Regions from separate parts of the Paenibacillus sp. HGF5 genome, predicted to be linked through region 1. Evidence: riboswitches for the same ligand, from Rfam matches in the RefSeq annotation. Region 1 holds a riboswitch; each other region holds the start of a gene.
What was found. A riboswitch is a leader RNA that binds a small molecule or an ion and turns the genes downstream of it on or off. The one in region 1 is predicted to bind cyclic di-AMP.

Region 1 (5,273 bases):
AAGCTGTTTCTGGGCAGCAATTCCTTTGCGGGGGAGCTTGGGCATCATATCATTGATCCCAGCGGTCCGCAGTGCAATTGCGGCAGCCATGGCTGCTGGGAGGTGTTTGCTTCAGGAACGGCCATCGGCCTGGCAGCATCCCAGCGGATGCTTACCCAACCCAGCGTTATTTCCGAACTGGCCGCAGCTGATGGTGGCGTGAACGCCAGGCATGTATTCGAGGCTAAACGTCTTCATGACCCCGTCGCAATAGAGGTCATCGATCGCGCCGTCTATTACATGGCGCTTGGACTGGTTAACGTCATTCATAGCTTCAACCCCGATCGCATCGTGGTTGGCGGGGGTGTGAGCAGAGCAGGGGAGCTACTATTCCCGCAGCTGCGGGAAATGACGGATAAGCTGGTCATGCCGTCCTATCTAGGAACGTACGAGATCGTTCCTGCGGGACTGCGGGACGATGTTGGCCTGGTGGGAGCCGCAGCCTTGTTCCAATAATATATTCATAAAGAAAAGGCAACAAAAGCCGCCCTTCAAGGGCGGCTTTCTGATTATTTCATGAAGAGAGCGGGAAACGGAGCGATCCTATTTGCGTAAGAGAAGTCCGTAACTTGTGACAGGTGATAGGCGTAAACCGTAAGCCGTCATCCGTTTTCACTGGAGTCGAGTTTTTGGTTTCCTATTAGGTTTGTTTGTATCCGACAAACAATAAGCGGTTGCCCGCACTTTCCCGCCCGCCGACGGTAACCGCCGGCTCCAAACCCGCACGCGAGGCGGCCTGCAGGCTTGGAGCCGGCGGCTTCCGCTATTCCATATATTTTGATGCGTCGAACGTAATCATGCTCGTATGGTTAGCATGTTCGATCAGTGAGGAGAGCCTGGTCACTTCGCGTTCCTTCTTGCGCGCCTGCGCCTGATAAGCTTCCGGATCGTATAAGGCCACGTTAAACAGCGTTACGGCGCCATCTCCGCTTCCCCGGCTGCTCTGGCGCTCCAGCTTCTTGCGGGAGCCGAGATGGGCAAGCTGTCCGATATCGCTGCGCATTTGTTTGGCGAGCTCGATCGCCTCCATGATGGTCATGTCGGAGCCGTTCCAACTAATGGTCTGCGTCGTGTTGGAGATTGCCATCAGCAGATCCAGCTTTCTGTAATCCGCTGCGGCGGCTTCGATCTCTTCCGTAATGGCATCCACGCTGCGTGCAGGATACTCCGCCGTTTCCCCTTTTTCAATGATCGTGCTGCTGTTGTTCAAGCGTTCCGACATCAATTGATTCATGAGACGGTTGATTGCTGCCCGGACTGCCAAAGCTTCAGCCATCGTGATTTGACTCATAAGCGAAGGATCACCTCTTTGATTTCTTGTCTGAATATGTAAACGTTCCGAACTGCCCAAAAGTTGCACGCCCGTTAATAAAACGTCGCCGGAGGTTCGATGGAGAGTTACATAATTGTCATGAGTATGTGAGATGCTGTACTGAAAATACATGAAAATTTTCAGCCCATACGACATTGATTAACATATAGTGATAGATTTCTAGGATATTATTGACAGCATCCTTGCTTGTATACTATATTAAGAGAAGGTTACAAAATGTTAATGAATTTTGCCGAATTTCGTTTGTGAAAACGGGGGAACCGTCTTGGGTGAATTATTCTTGTACCATAGAGAGTATAGGGAACCTTCAACCGAACCCTTAGCTAACTCCGTAGGCATCGAAGGAGAGAACATATTTTGAAGAAGTTTGTCATCACATTGCTTGGGTCTGCAATTATTTTTTCTTCAGGTGCCGTATCAGCCTATGCTGATCAACAACCGAATTTTCAGCATCAAGTGAAGCAATTGGTAGGAACGCCTTATAAATGGGGCGGAACAACGACAAGCGGATTTGATTGCTCCGGATTTATTCTGTATATGTTTAGAAATTTCGACGTAGATCTTCCACGCACATCCCAGAGTCAGGCTAAAGCCGGGGTTCATGTGGATCGCGAGGACCTGAGAGTCGGAGATTTGGTATTCTTCAATACAAGCGGCAGCGGCATTTCCCATGCGGGCGTTTACATTGGAGATGGACAATTTGCGCATGCTTCCAGCAGTAAGGGCGTAAGAATCAGCAAGCTTAGCGACTCGTATTACGAACCGCGTTATGTTACGGCGCGCCGCGTATTGAGTCAAGAGAATTATGCTAAACTGGTAGGAAGCGCAAGCTAATTGGAACAGGTAGTTTAGAGTTCGATACATAACCGGAAAGCCTGACAAGAGATGATCTTGTCAGGCTTTCTTTTTTTAGAGAAAATTATAATTTGGGATTCTGCGAAAAGATTCACTAGATTATTCCTTTACGACAGAGGCATTCACGGCGGCTTCCATGCCATTATTATAGGAACGGAACAAGCCCAGACGCCAGAAGGCGGCACCTTTCAGATCATAGCGTTTGGCCAAGCCGAGCTTATCGTCGACGGATGTGGCGGTTTCGCTGCTTAAGCTGATGCCGAGCAGGAGCTTCTGCTTAGGAACGCCTGCCTGAAGTGCCTGCTGAATTGCTTGGTCCACCAAACTGTTGGGCTCAGGAACCTGGGCTTTGGTGCCTACCGGATTGTACTGATACGCCATGACGATAAGATCATCGGCAAGGGAGGCCAGCGTCTTGTAATCATAGCCTTTATAGGCGCTGTTCAGTGGCGGGACCGCTAAGGACAGAGCAATGTCGCCGGGCAATGCCGCTTTCAATTGCTTGACGTAATCATTAAGCAGCTTCTGCTGCTTCGCGGCATCCAGTTTAAAACCAAGCCCTTCGAAATCAAGCACCACGCCGCCGAATCCGTTATCCGCCACCGCAGTCGTGATGCCTTCAATGGACTTTTGGCGAAGGCTGCTGTCGCTGAGGACTTTGGTTAATTCGCCGTTTCCGTCCAAAGCGTAAACCATAAGGTACGGTTTAATCTCCCGATCCGCTGCATCCGCAACAATCGATTGCGGAGTCACGTCGCCGGCAGCCGCAGGCAGACGATACTCGTCGCCTTGAAGCGTAAACTGACCTTCCCGATCAATGCGGCTCCAGCCGAAGGCGACTGAATTCATGGATGGTACGAGATCCCGCTCTTGGAAAGATTGCAAAGCGTAAAAGGCTCTTAGATGCATTTCGCGCTGCGGCGACACGAGGGAAACCGTGCGAGTCGCCTGATTCCAGCCCACATTAACGCCGAATTGGCTGCTGAACGAGCTCAGCGGAATCAGAACGCGGCCTTCCCGTTGGACAGGGGGAGCGGCCAGCTTTACTTTTTTACCGTTGACGGTTGCGCTCGAGCTCCCGACTTGAAGCAGCACTTCCGTTGGTTGACCCTTCACCTTGCCAATGGCCTTCACCGTTTGCGTCTTGCTGTTCCACGTGATTTGAATGCCCAGCGCTTCACCGACCGTCCGGAACGGCACGTAGGTGACCCCTTTGTCTATCCTAGGAGCCGCGTCGAATGTAAGCGCAACGTCATCCAGCGTTACCGAAATGGCAGGCGCAGCGTGTACCTGGCCGATATGGGGCGCGGTTCCGAGCAGAGATAAGGCAAGAACGGCAGCGACGGCTGTTTTTCCTATTCGTCTATGCAGCATGCTAATGTTTCCCTCCAACCCAATAAAATAATAGAATGATATTCATAGAATATGGAATTTGCTCTAGCATACGCTAGTATAGCAAAATTTTCATAGAGTTCCAATTGCATGATGTCATAGAATCGATAAGAGTAAGCTTGTTGATTTTTTAAACTTTCCAGTATAATAATTGAAGGAATTCATACATAACCTGATGATTACATGCATAGGGGGATAAAGGCGTGTTTAAATTCTGGAAAAACAAAAAGGGCGGGAACAGCGGAGAGAATTCGTCGCTCCCGGCAGCGGAAGAGAGAAAGGAAGCCGTGCCGGACCAGATCATCGAGCTTACGGGCCGCGAGGTTCAGCGCAGCGTGGCCCCTGTTCTGGGCATGACGGTGCTTGACTTGGCCGAGCGGAATGAGGTGGATTGGAACTCTTTTTGCAAAAGAGGGACGTGTGCGCGCTGCCGCTGCATGGTGGTGGAGGGAATCGAGTATCTGTCCGAACCCAATCTGGCCGAAGAACGGCGCCTGGATCCGGAAGAAATCGAAGAGGGGTACCGTCTCGGATGCCAGAGCAGGATCGAAGCGGTCGGCCCCGTCAAAATCAAGCATGCTCCATACTTTTGACGATATAGAAGGACATATAACAGTAATATAAATAAAGCAGGCAGCCGTACCATTGCGGCTGCCTGCTTTATTGAAAGGAAAACAAACTAAAATTCCTTCACTCCACGGCCATTTTGCTCTGTTCCCGGAACGAGCTTGGCGTTTGACCGGTAATTTTCTTGAATAACATCGAGAAATACTTGTCGTTGCCGTAGCCGACTTGGGAAGCAACCTCATGCACCGGCATTTCGGAATCCGCCAGCAGGCGCTTGGCCTCTTCAATCCGGCGGGATATCAAGTAATTGAAGGGGGAATCGCCGACTTCTTTTTTGAACAGATGGGATAAATAATGCTGGCTGACATACATCGTATCGGCAATGTCCTTGAGGCTGATGCTCTGGGTGTAGTTGGCGTCGATAAAGTGCTTGGTCCGCAGCGCGATTTCATTCTTGCCCTTCAGGGATTGGAATTGGTGTTTAACGTCCACGATGCGATAAATCACGGTAATCAATGACATCAGCAGGTTCGTGCTCAGCGTTTCATATCCCAGTACCTGCGAATCGCATTCGCGGAGGATCTCGGAAAGATAGCTCTCCACTTTATAAGCGTATTTCTCGCAGGATATGACCGGCTCGACATAGGCCGGCAGCAGCATCCCCTGAGGCACCCCTTCAATGTGAAGCGAATCCACGCCGCAATAGATGACCTTGAATGGCCCGTCCGTGATGGATTTCTCCTCATGGGGAATGCCAGGGTTATAGATGGCGACATCGCCTTTGTTAAGCTCATATACTTTACCTGCTATGGTGAATTCTCCGCGTCCTTCAACCACATAGATGATCTCGCAGAAATCGTGGATTTGCGGCGGGCCATAAAAGAAGTCCTCGTCCACGACCTGGCCGGCAAAGAGCAGCTGCGGATTTTTGATGAAGCGGAAGTGATCGCTTTTACTATGCGAGATTTCGATTTTTGGCACGGTCTCGTCCCTCCTGAAAGCAGCATCCTTTTCCTATTATAATGCATATTGCTCCTCGATGCCGAAATCGTTTGCAGCCCGCTTACGCAAAGGTACACTGTCTTGC
Region 2 (5,273 bases), on a different contig from region 1:
ACCACGATCAGGAAGATCAGCGTTAAGACGATCAACAGCGTATTCAGCGCAATTTCGTTTGGCGTTTTCTGCCGGGAGGCCCCTTCGACCAACGAGATCATCCGGTCGATAAACGATTCCCCCGGATCGCTCGTAATCCGGATGCGGATCGTATCGCTGACAACCCGGGTGCCCCCCGTGACTGAGCTGAAATCTCCTCCGGCTTCTTTAATGACGGGGGCGGACTCCCCGGTAATCGCCGATTCGTCAACGGATGCAAGGCCCGCAATCACTTCCCCGTCCCCGGGAATCATCTCGCCCTGCGCGACAATCACGATATCCCCTTTGCGCAGATCCGTGGACGGCACGGATTGTCCCCCGCCGTTCTCCATCACTTTGCGGGCCGTCATTTCCTGCTTCGACTGCTTAAGGGAATCGGCCTGCGCCTTGCCGCGCCCTTCGGCAAGCGCCTCTGCGAAGTTAGCGAACAGCAGCGTAAACAGCAGGATGACGAATACGGTCAGGTTAAATCCGCTACTGCCCTCGGTACCGAAATAGGACGGAAATATCGTCATAAGCAGCACGACCAGAGTCCCGGCTTCCACGACAAACATGACCGGATTTCTCATCATCAGGACGGGATTCAGCTTCGTGAAGCTGTCCTTCAGCGCCTGACGGACCATCTCTTGGGACATCGCTCTTTTTCTCGTATTATTCATGGTAATAGGCCACCTTTTCTATTTAACGAATCGTCAGATGCTCGGCAATCGGTCCCAGCACCAGCACAGGCAGGAAGGTCAAGGCACCGATGATCAGGACCACCGCGATGAGAATGCCGGCAAAGAGCTTATTATCTGTCCGGAACGTCCCGAGCGTCTCGGGAACCCACTGCTTCCGCATTAGCGAGCCGCCCACCGCCAGCAGGGCGATCATCGAAATGTAGCGCCCGATCAGCATGACCAGTCCAGTGCTGATGTTCCAGAACGGCGTGTTATCCGCAAGGCCCTCAAACCCGGAGCCGTTATTGGCCGCGGATGACGTGTATTCGTAAAGCACCTGCGAGATGCCGTGAAAGCCCGAATGGGCAATGCCCGCCTGTCCCGCATCCGTCATGAGCGCGAGCGCCGTCGGAGCAAGGATAATCAATGGGTGTACCAGAATGACAACCGCAACCAGCTTCATTTCCCGGGCCTCGATTTTTCTGCCGAGAAATTCGGGGGTACGGCCAACCATAAGACCGGCCAGGAACACCGCCAGGATCGCGTACATGAGCATATTCATCAGCCCGACGCCTTTTCCGCCAAAAACGGAATTCAGCATCATCAGGGACAGCGGCGTAATCCCGCCGAGCGGCGTGAGGGTATCATGCATGTTGTTGACCGACCCGGTCGTGGCTGCGGTTGTCACCGTCGTAAACAGGGAGGATTGGGCGATCCCGAACCGGACCTCTTTGCCCTCCATGCTGCCTTGCGAGGCGTCGATGCCCAGCTGGTTTAATGCCGGGTTGCCGTTGGTTTCGGCAGCGTAGTTCAGGGACAGGAAGCCGATAAACAAGGTCATCATTACCGAGAAAATAATCCAGCCCTGCTTGCGGCTCTTCGCGAACAAACCAAATGTGTAAGGAAGCGCCGCCCCGAGGCACCACATGGATAGAATCTCGATCACATTGGTCAGCGGGGACGGGTTCTCGAAAGGATGCGACGAGTTGGCCCCCATAAACCCGCCCCCATTGGTGCCAAGATGCTTGATCGATTCGAGCGCGGCCACCGGACCCACCGCTATTTGCTGCTCGCTACCTTCCAGCGTCGTGACGCTGAGCGTAGGCTTCAGTGTCTGCGGCACCTGCAGCGCCACCAGCGCCATCGCAATGATGAAGGCAGCCGGAATGAATACCCGGGTATGCGCCTTAACGAAGTCCTCAAAAAAGTTGCCGACGGTCATACCCTTGCTGGTCACCGCCCGGATAAAAGCAATCGCCACGCACAGCCCGGTCGCCGCGGACGTGAACATCATCATCGTAATGACGGCCATCTGGGCCAGATAAGACAATCCCGACTCGCCGCTGTAATGCTGAAGATTCGTATTGGTCATGAAGCTGATAATGGTGTTGAACGACAAGGTCGGTTCCATATGGCCGATGCCGTTCGGGTTCAGCGGCAGCACCTTCTGCAGCCGCAGAATCAAGTAGCCCGCCGCAACCAGCACGATATTCGTCAACACAAAGCTGACGGCATATCCTTTCCATGTCATCCCCTTGCGTTCTTTTAAGCCGATCAGAGCAAAGATCGGTTTCTCCGCCCAGGAGAACCATCTGTCCGTTCCATTGCTTTCATTGCGAAACACCTGATATAGATAAGTTCCCAGCGGCTTGACCAGCAGCACCAGAACGAGTATAACGATGGCAATTTGTAAAATGCCCATGACGAATGCCTTCCTCCTTCAGCCGATTCCCTAGAATTTTTCAGGGTGAATCAGCGCATAAATCAAATAGAGAAAAATAAAAATCGTGAATATCAACATGATCATCACGGCTGATCAGCCTCCGGTTCCGAAACCACGCGCCCGCACCAGGACATAAACAGCATGAGCAGTCCGTAGGTTCCTCCCAAAATGAGTGCCATAACTAAATCCTGCATGAATGTAACCTCCCCTAACTCTTGTGGCGTCAGTCCAAACGCTTAGCTCATAACGGCTGCCATCAGAAAGGACACCTGATGATGATTCGTATGAAGCACCACATCGGCACCCAGCCCTTTGTATATCAAGCGCGGATTGCCGGAATGGGTGATCACGTAAATCGACTCCGCGGTCCATGTCCGGCAGATCCGTAAATAGCGGCAGCACAGATTCAAGCTGCTTTCGAACAGAAACACCTTGCTGACGGGAAACTCGGGAATGATCCAGGTCTGCTCGTCTCTTGTATCAATCAAAATGATGGGTTTGCAGCCCAGTTCTCGCAGCCTCAGCTGCTCAGCCCGGTTGTTGGCTATGGCCGCAAACGGAACACGTTTGTGCATCAGCTGGCGGACGAATTCCTCCCCGGCCTTGTTCGGCGCGGATACCAGGATGTATTCCTGTGGTTTCTCCATCTTCGTTTCTCCTCCTAAGGTCAGAAAGAGAAGGCAACAACAAAGAAGCCTGCGGAAAGAGAAGAACTCTTCCCGCAGGCTTCTTAACAGGACACGGTGAAATACACCGTAGCCCAAGTCCACGACAATCGTTGCCTCTCTCGATACGCTTACGAGGTTAGCTGACGGATTCGGGCGTGAGAGTCGCCCTACCCATAGACCGTTATCTTGTCTATAGGATTCACCCCAGAGAGATCAGATTTATCTCCCGACTGGTTCCCCCGTTCCTTTTCCATTCAAGGACTCAGCGAAAATTTGAATACGAGTAGCAGTAATTTTATTGCGATTTGACTTGTCGTCCGACTGGGCATAACAGCAGCGACAGGAGGTTTACGCGGTGAGAGTCGCCTCTACCTTCAAATCTCAGCAAGGCCCATGGTACCTTCTCCTAAGATTCGATCCATAATGAACCCGGCGCAGCTCTCACACTGCCTTTAGATCTTTATGGAACGACTGTCCGTATGCCTTGGTCGTTGATGACCGTCAACTCATAGTTCGTATCATACGACCGGCCCTGCAGGATGTAAATGTGAGCAAAAACACATCTGGCGTTATGTCGAACAGGAACCAAGCAGTATTTCGTATTTATCTTCCGAATACTTCTCTATACTATGTATTTCTCTTGTTTTCTCGTATTTATCGCAATCCAACGAGATACCGAGATTTTGCCACGATAATAGATGACAGGATGGATTGTACGCGTTTTCTTTTGCTGTTTTCATCTATTTTCAGAGTGTACGCGTCACAAACGGTCATTTACTTTTGCGTTCGTCCGGCGTATGATTCAGTGCATCTATTTAAGAAACACATGTTATTCGCTGAGCTCCCGACAGACCGGGAGACGGGGGAACCAAAATCGCCAATTTTCGATTGGTGAATGGGGTGAATCCGCTGCGCCAAGGATCGAAAGGGCCCAGTGGTAGGGTGCTCTCAGCCCGAATCCGTCAGCTAACCTCGTAGGCGCGTTTTGAGAGAGAATACCGTCCAAGCTTTGGCATAGCGGCCGCCGGAATTGGGCCTCTAACCATAAATAGGCCTGGAGAGCGGGGTATCTCTGCTCACCAGGCCTATTTGCCGTGCATATAACATGTTTATAAAGGAGCGTAGATCATATCATGACGAAACTCATCGAGGCAGCACTTACACCCGTCATCGAAACCGCAGTGCCTGCATTAGGTGAAGAGACTATCCGCCATATGGAGATATTTCGTTTCGACCGGGGTTCGGCCGAACGTTTTATCCCCTGGAGCGATCACAGCAGGAACTGCGGCTTGTTCAAAGTCAGCTGCAACGACGCGGCAGGATATGTCGAATATGCCCTGCCAGGCACGAGAGAATTTTCGGACCTGGTCCGCTGGGCATCCGTCTTCTCAAGGCTGAGAGGCATGCCCGTGACTGAGGCCATTCGTTATGCCCGAAAGCAGCAGCAATGGGGATCCGCACGGATGCAACTTGCTGTATCGGCCCTCGCCGATCTGGAGATCAACCTGCATCGGCACATCACCCGGGAGCGGTTAGGCAGACTGCCGCTGGAGCGCTCCTTCCTGATGGACTGCTCGGAGGCGTATTATCATTTCTAGGGACAGCAGCTACAGAGAGCTACTGTCCCCGTTTCCCTTGGATTGGGCAGTTTTCCCGTTCTCAATTAATACTCCGGTTCCTTCGATGATCCGCTCCAACCCAAAAGCATAAGCATGCTCCGGATTGTATGCATTCTGGTGTGCCTGACCGGCAGCTTCTCCAACGCGGGATGCAACCGGAAACCTCTCCCACTCCACAATTCTTGCCAGAGCCGGCGAATAGCTAAGCCACCATTCATCGTCGTCCATTCCCGTGTTGATTTGCGTAGAGACCATGCTGTTTCTCAATCTGGCGCAGCTCTCCACATGCATAAGTATGAGTGATAAGGTAGAGTCCATCTCGATATCGGTCAAGCCGATACCCTCCATAGCACGTAGCTCCAGCTCGTACTTCAGAATCAAGTTAGGGCCTAGAACCGGTCTCCTGCCGGTTAAATCCACGATCCACGGGTGTCTCATGCAAAGATCCCAATTCGTCTTCGCGATAAAACGGACCGCTTCGCGCCAATCTCCCTTACAGTCCGATAAAATATTCTCTGAGGCGTATAGGTCAGCGTTCGCCGTATCCAGCATCAACTCCAGCAGC
Region 3 (5,273 bases), on a different contig from region 1:
CCCATAACGATCATTATCCTGGTGCTGGTGGGACAGGATCTTGGCGGGATTATCGGAATTCTGCTGATCGTACCAATCTATATGATTATTAAGATTATCGTTACCCGGGTGTATCAGCTGTTCTTTAAGGAGAAATGGCAAAAGGCTTAAGCGTGGGATAGGGAGGCGGCCTTTAGCCGCATATTAAAGCCGCCCAAGAGCGAGGAATCGTTCTTGGCGGCTTTTTATATATTTGGGGTGCACAAGAGCTTGACAATGATAAGAAAATTATATAATCTCTAATTAAAGATATTCAAAATAAAGATTATTTATGGTTTATGGCTCATCCATCATGCAAATCGGATTATGAACGGAAATAACGGGTTTCGACACGAACGGTGAGGGAGAGATGGGATATGGCATTACATACGGCAGGCATTCATCATATTACCGCTTATGCGCAGGATCCGCAGAAGAACGTTGATTTTTATACAGGCGTGCTAGGACTCAGAATGATAAAGAAGACCGTGAATTACGATGCGCCCGAGGTATATCATCTGTATTTCGGGGATGAAGGAGGACAGCCCGGAACGATCATCACTTTCTTCCCTTCCTCCGCTTCGCGAAGAGGGCTGCGTGGAGGAGGACAGGCAGGATATACGACCTTTGCCGTTCCTGTAGGGGCCCTGCCTTATTGGGAACAGCGGCTGCGGAGCTTTGGTGTTCCTGTCATGAAGGCTTTCCGGTTTAACGAACAATACCTTCAATTCTCCGATCGGGACGGACTTTCGCTAGAGTTGGTGGAGCGGGAAGGCGGTCCGAATAACGGCTGGTCCGTGGACGATATAACATCGGCTACAGCCATTAAGGGATTCGGCGGCGCGGTTCTGTTCAGCAGCAAATGGGAGGAGACGAAGAAGGCGCTGGAGAATGTCATGGGACTGACCTACATTGGAGAGGACGTCAATTATGCCCGGTTTCAAGCTGCGGGCCACTTCGGCAACGTGATTGATCTGCCGATGCGGGATATCCCTTTGGGAGCCGGAGGTGCCGGAACGACCCATCATATCGCATGGCGGGCTCAAGATGATGAGGAGCACGGCAAATGGCATGAATGGGTGAAGGAGCAGGGCTTTCGCCCTACGGATATCAGGAACCGTAACTATTTCAAAGCGTTATATTTCAGGGAACGTGGTGGGATCCTGTTTGAGATCGCAACCGATCCGCCCGGATTTACGGTGGACGAAGACCTGGACTCGCTGGGGGAACAATTAAAGCTTCCTGCCTGGTTCGAACCGGAGCGTGCCCGAATCGAGCAGGGGTTGGAGCCTATACAAGTCAAACATACAGGAGAGGGGCAACTCAAGTGATATCCATTGACCCGAATACCCAAAGCGAACGGGACACATACAAGCTGCTGATAGGAAGCGTCGTTCCGCGTCCGGTCGCTTTCGTTACGACATTATCGGCGGATGGCGTGCTGAATGCGGCCCCGTTCAGTTACTTTTCCATTGTGTCGAGCAATCCCCCTTTGCTGTCGGTTTCCGTTCAGCGAAAGAACGGTGCACCCAAGGATACGGCAAGAAATGCCATGCAGAGCGGCGAGCTTGTCATCCACATCGTGGACGAAGATACCGTTGCAGCCGTGAACGAAACGGCGGCGAACCTGCCTCCGGACGAAAGTGAGCTTGACCGAACCCGTTTAACCCCGGTCGTTAGTGACGTTGTTAAGGTTCCCGGCATTATGGAATCCAAGATTCGCATGGAATGCGTGCTGGAGCAGGTCGTCACGTTGGATGGTACGGATCAGCTGCCTGCCGCTGATCTATTGATTGCCCGCGTCGTCCGATTTCACGTGTCCGAGGAGCTCTACGAGCATGGCCGGATTGACGCATCCAAGTTGAAACCTGTGAGCCGCATGGCAGGAAATATCTATTCGACCCTGGGAGAGATGTTTACGATTGAGCGTCCGGTCTGACAGGGCTTGAGCTTGAATAAGGTTATTGCTTTGCGACTGTTATTTAGCGAACGTCCTTTTTATTTGATAGTATGCTGGTCATTCATTAGGAAACGGGGTATTGGAATATCATGGTCGGTTTTTGCCCATTCTACATGAATGGATAGCCGGTTGATGAATTTACAACATAGGAGTGATCAACGCATGAAATTTGATTCCAAGGTTGTCATTGTGACGGGGGGCGCCAGCGGGATTGGCGAAGCGGCAGTCAGACTTTTTGCAAAAGAGGGAGCCAAGGTCGTTATCGCGGATTATTCCGACCAGGGCCAAGCGGTTTCCGACGAATTGAGAGGAGCCGGCTTTGAAGCGCTGTTCGTCAAAACGGATGTAACCCAAGAGCAGGAAGTCGCGAATATGGTGAATCAGACGGTACAGCATTTTGGCCGTGTCGATGTATTGTTCGCGAATGCAGGCATTGCCCATGATGCTCCTGCCGATCAGTTAACGATGGATAACTGGCAGAGAACGATTGATATTAATCTGACAGGGGTCTTCCTGTGCGATAAATATGTCATTCAGCAAATGCTGTCCCAAGGAACCGGAGGGGCGATCGTAAACTGCGGCTCGATCCATAGCCATGTCGGAAAAGCAGGGGTAACCGCCTATGCTTCGGCTAAGGGAGGCGTCAAGCTGTTAACCCAGTCGCTCAGCGCAGACTATGCCTCCAAAGGAATCCGAATCAATGCCGTGTGTCCGGGATATATCGATACGCCGCTGATCAAGGGAAGAACGGAAGCGATCACGCAGCACCTGGTCGGCCTTCATCCGATGGGCCGTTTGGGACAGCCGGAAGAAGTGGCCAAAGCCGTATTGTTCCTCGCCAGTGAAGATGCCTCCTTCATTACGGGCACGAGTCTGCTGGTGGATGGCGGCTATACCGCGGTATGACGAGAAAAGCCCTGATGCTAAGCATCGGGGCTTTTTGCAAGTCATTCCAGGCGTTGTTATCGGACTTATTATGGAGTGTTTCAAAAATTTTTTTCGGCCCCGTATTTCATATGGGCAGACTTCCTGATCCGGGGCTCATTCATGGCATTAAACGTATATGTCATGAACGATTTCCGCAAGACCCGTCAAATGCCTGCTATATAGCGGAAAATGGAGCATGGATTCCATGACCAATCCGGTGTATGGACAGCCTTAAATAAGGTGTTCAAAAGGCTCGATATTTTCGTTGCAAAAACGGTATTTTCACTTCTGAATTTCCAGAAAAAGCGGTTAAAGGGGTTTGACTTTTCCTGAGCTTCCCTTTATCATGAACACACGCTTAGTTTCCGGCATACATATTCCGGAAAGCGGGGGAACCAGTTTCACCAGGGGCGAGTCACTTGGAATTCACGAGTGTAGGGTACCATCTTACCCGAGTCCGTCAGCTAACCTCGTCAGCAGTGGATGGGTCTTGCATACATAATGGATGTTCATACAAAAGGCCCTTTATTCTCTATAGGGGCCTTTTCTCTATTTTTTGACCCCCTGCTGGCGGAGCTATGTCTAGATCCCCTGTTTGGTGGTCTTTTTAGCATTCAATTACAGAGGAGGGGCAACGTCTGCAAATGTGGAATGAATTGAATCGATCAGACGGCATTGGGTCAAAGCGTGCAAGGAAGCCGATGAATCATCTTCCCTGAAGCCTCGTCCCATGCACGGGTATCTGAATGTCCATATATCCAAGTTAACACATGTGCTAACACGGATAATTTCGTCATGCCGTTTTTTTAAGAAAGTGAAAAGCTATTACGAAAGGTTGTGGAAGGTTTTGAAGAAAGTGGTTGTGCTGGTGTTGTCCGTGATGATGGTGGTACTGCTCGCGGCTTGCGGCGACAAAGGAAGTACGCTGGATCGAGCCATAGAGCAGGGATATATCACCGTAGGGTTTGCGAACGAGAAGCCGTATGCCTACAAAGAAGCCAATGGGGAGCTCACGGGCGAGGCGGTTGAGATTGCCCGCGTTATTCTGGAGCGTCTTGGCATCAAGGAGATGAGAGGGGAGCTAACGGAATTCGGTTCGCTGGTCGCCGGATTGCAGGCCGATCGGTTTGATCTGATCACGGCAGGCATGTTCATTAATCCGGACCGCTGCTCTGCCGTCCTGTTCGCGAATCCGGAGTACAGCATCGGGGAAGCCCTTGCGGTAAAGCAAGGGAATCCGATGGAACTCGGAAGCTATGAGGACATTGCCAAGAATGAGCAGGCCAAGGTGGCTGTCATGACCGGCGCGGTCGAAATCGGCTACATGGAGAAGTCAGGCATTCCTGCGGACCGGATCGTACAGGTCCCTGACCAGGCTTCGGCGATCAGCGCCCTCCAGGCCGATCGGGTGCAGGCGATTACCATGACGGGGCCGTCCCTGCAGGCGATGCTGGATTCAGCCAGCGACGACAGCATCGAACGCGTGGCTGATTTCGAACAGCCGGTCATCGACGGCGAAAGCGTTCGCGGTTACGGGGCTACGGCTTTCCGCCAAGCGGATACCGAGTTCCAGGAGGCTTATAATGCAGAGCTTGAAAAGATGAAGGAGTCGGGCGAGCTGCTGGAAATTTTGCAAGAGTTCGGGTTCACGGAAGAAGAGCTCCCGGGTGAGATGACGGCCGCTGCGCTCTGCGGGGAATAGCATGCCGAATTCTTGGATCGATTTTCTTCCGACGCTGCTCAAAGGAGCAGAGATCACGATTATCGTCGCGTTCTTTTCAGCCATCCTGGCTATCGTGATGTCCTTTGCAGCCGGATTGTGCCGGCTGTCGAAGCTGTGGATCGTCCGCACGGCGACGGTCGTGTACGTCGAAGTTTTTCGGGGAACCTCTTTGCTGGTGCAGCTCTTCTGGTTGTATTTTGCCCTTCCGTTCATCGGCATCGAGCTTCCGAAAATGCTGGCGGCGATTCTCGCGATCGGACTTAATTTCGGCGCATACGGCTCCGAGATTGTTCGCAGCGCGGTGCTGGCCGTTCCGAAAGGACAGTGGGAAGCTGCCGTGGCGCTTAATATGAGGCCTTGGCAGAGGCTGTGGAACGTTATACTGCCCCAAGCGTCCCTGCGAATGCTTCCCCCGTTCGGGAATCAGCTTGTGGAACTCATCAAATCCACCTCGCTCGTTTATTTCATCACGATGGCGGATTTAACGTATCAGGCGATGGTGCTCCGCAACAATTACATCTCCTGGACCACCGAAATTCTGGTGCTGCTGCTCCTCATGTATTTTGTCATTGCGACGCTCGTCTCGATGGCGGTTCGACTGCTGGAGCGCAAACTGACCGCGGGGAGGCTGTAGCGGATGTGGGA

Region 2: another riboswitch for cyclic di-AMP. It lies ahead of HMPREF9412_RS30925 (hypothetical protein); the one in region 1 lies ahead of HMPREF9412_RS13320 (C40 family peptidase).
Region 3: another riboswitch for cyclic di-AMP. It lies ahead of ehuB (ectoine/hydroxyectoine ABC transporter substrate-binding protein EhuB); the one in region 1 lies ahead of HMPREF9412_RS13320 (C40 family peptidase).

Annotation. Positions count from the first base shown of each region.
Region 1 covers NZ_AEXS01000079.1:12,068-17,340, reverse strand. The annotation lists gene HMPREF9412_RS13330 (ROK family protein) at 1-495, shown strand, start outside; gene HMPREF9412_RS13325 (hypothetical protein) at 803-1,330, opposite strand; cyclic di-AMP (ydaO/yuaA leader) riboswitch at 1,593-1,726, shown strand; gene HMPREF9412_RS13320 (C40 family peptidase) at 1,730-2,206, shown strand; gene HMPREF9412_RS13315 (stalk domain-containing protein) at 2,327-3,601, opposite strand; gene HMPREF9412_RS13310 (2Fe-2S iron-sulfur cluster-binding protein) at 3,823-4,212, shown strand; gene HMPREF9412_RS13305 (AraC family transcriptional regulator) at 4,310-5,167, opposite strand.
Region 2 covers NZ_AEXS01000180.1:25,888-31,160, forward strand. The annotation lists gene kdpB (potassium-transporting ATPase subunit KdpB) at 1-698, opposite strand, end outside; gene kdpA (potassium-transporting ATPase subunit KdpA) at 721-2,400, opposite strand; gene HMPREF9412_RS33755 (potassium-transporting ATPase subunit F) at 2,431-2,505, opposite strand; gene HMPREF9412_RS30925 (hypothetical protein) at 2,658-3,068, opposite strand; cyclic di-AMP (ydaO/yuaA leader) riboswitch at 3,199-3,367, opposite strand; cyclic di-AMP (ydaO/yuaA leader) riboswitch at 3,914-4,086, shown strand; gene HMPREF9412_RS30930 (hypothetical protein) at 4,223-4,687, shown strand; gene HMPREF9412_RS30935 (TetR/AcrR family transcriptional regulator) at 4,697-5,273, opposite strand, start outside.
Region 3 covers NZ_AEXS01000016.1:16,255-21,527, reverse strand. The annotation lists gene HMPREF9412_RS01670 (AI-2E family transporter) at 1-150, shown strand, start outside; gene HMPREF9412_RS01665 (ring-cleaving dioxygenase) at 396-1,349, shown strand; gene HMPREF9412_RS01660 (flavin reductase family protein) at 1,346-1,957, shown strand; gene HMPREF9412_RS01655 (SDR family NAD(P)-dependent oxidoreductase) at 2,141-2,884, shown strand; cyclic di-AMP (ydaO/yuaA leader) riboswitch at 3,251-3,397, shown strand; gene ehuB (ectoine/hydroxyectoine ABC transporter substrate-binding protein EhuB) at 3,753-4,607, shown strand; gene ehuC (ectoine/hydroxyectoine ABC transporter permease subunit EhuC) at 4,609-5,262, shown strand; gene ehuD (ectoine/hydroxyectoine ABC transporter permease subunit EhuD) at 5,266-5,273, shown strand, end outside.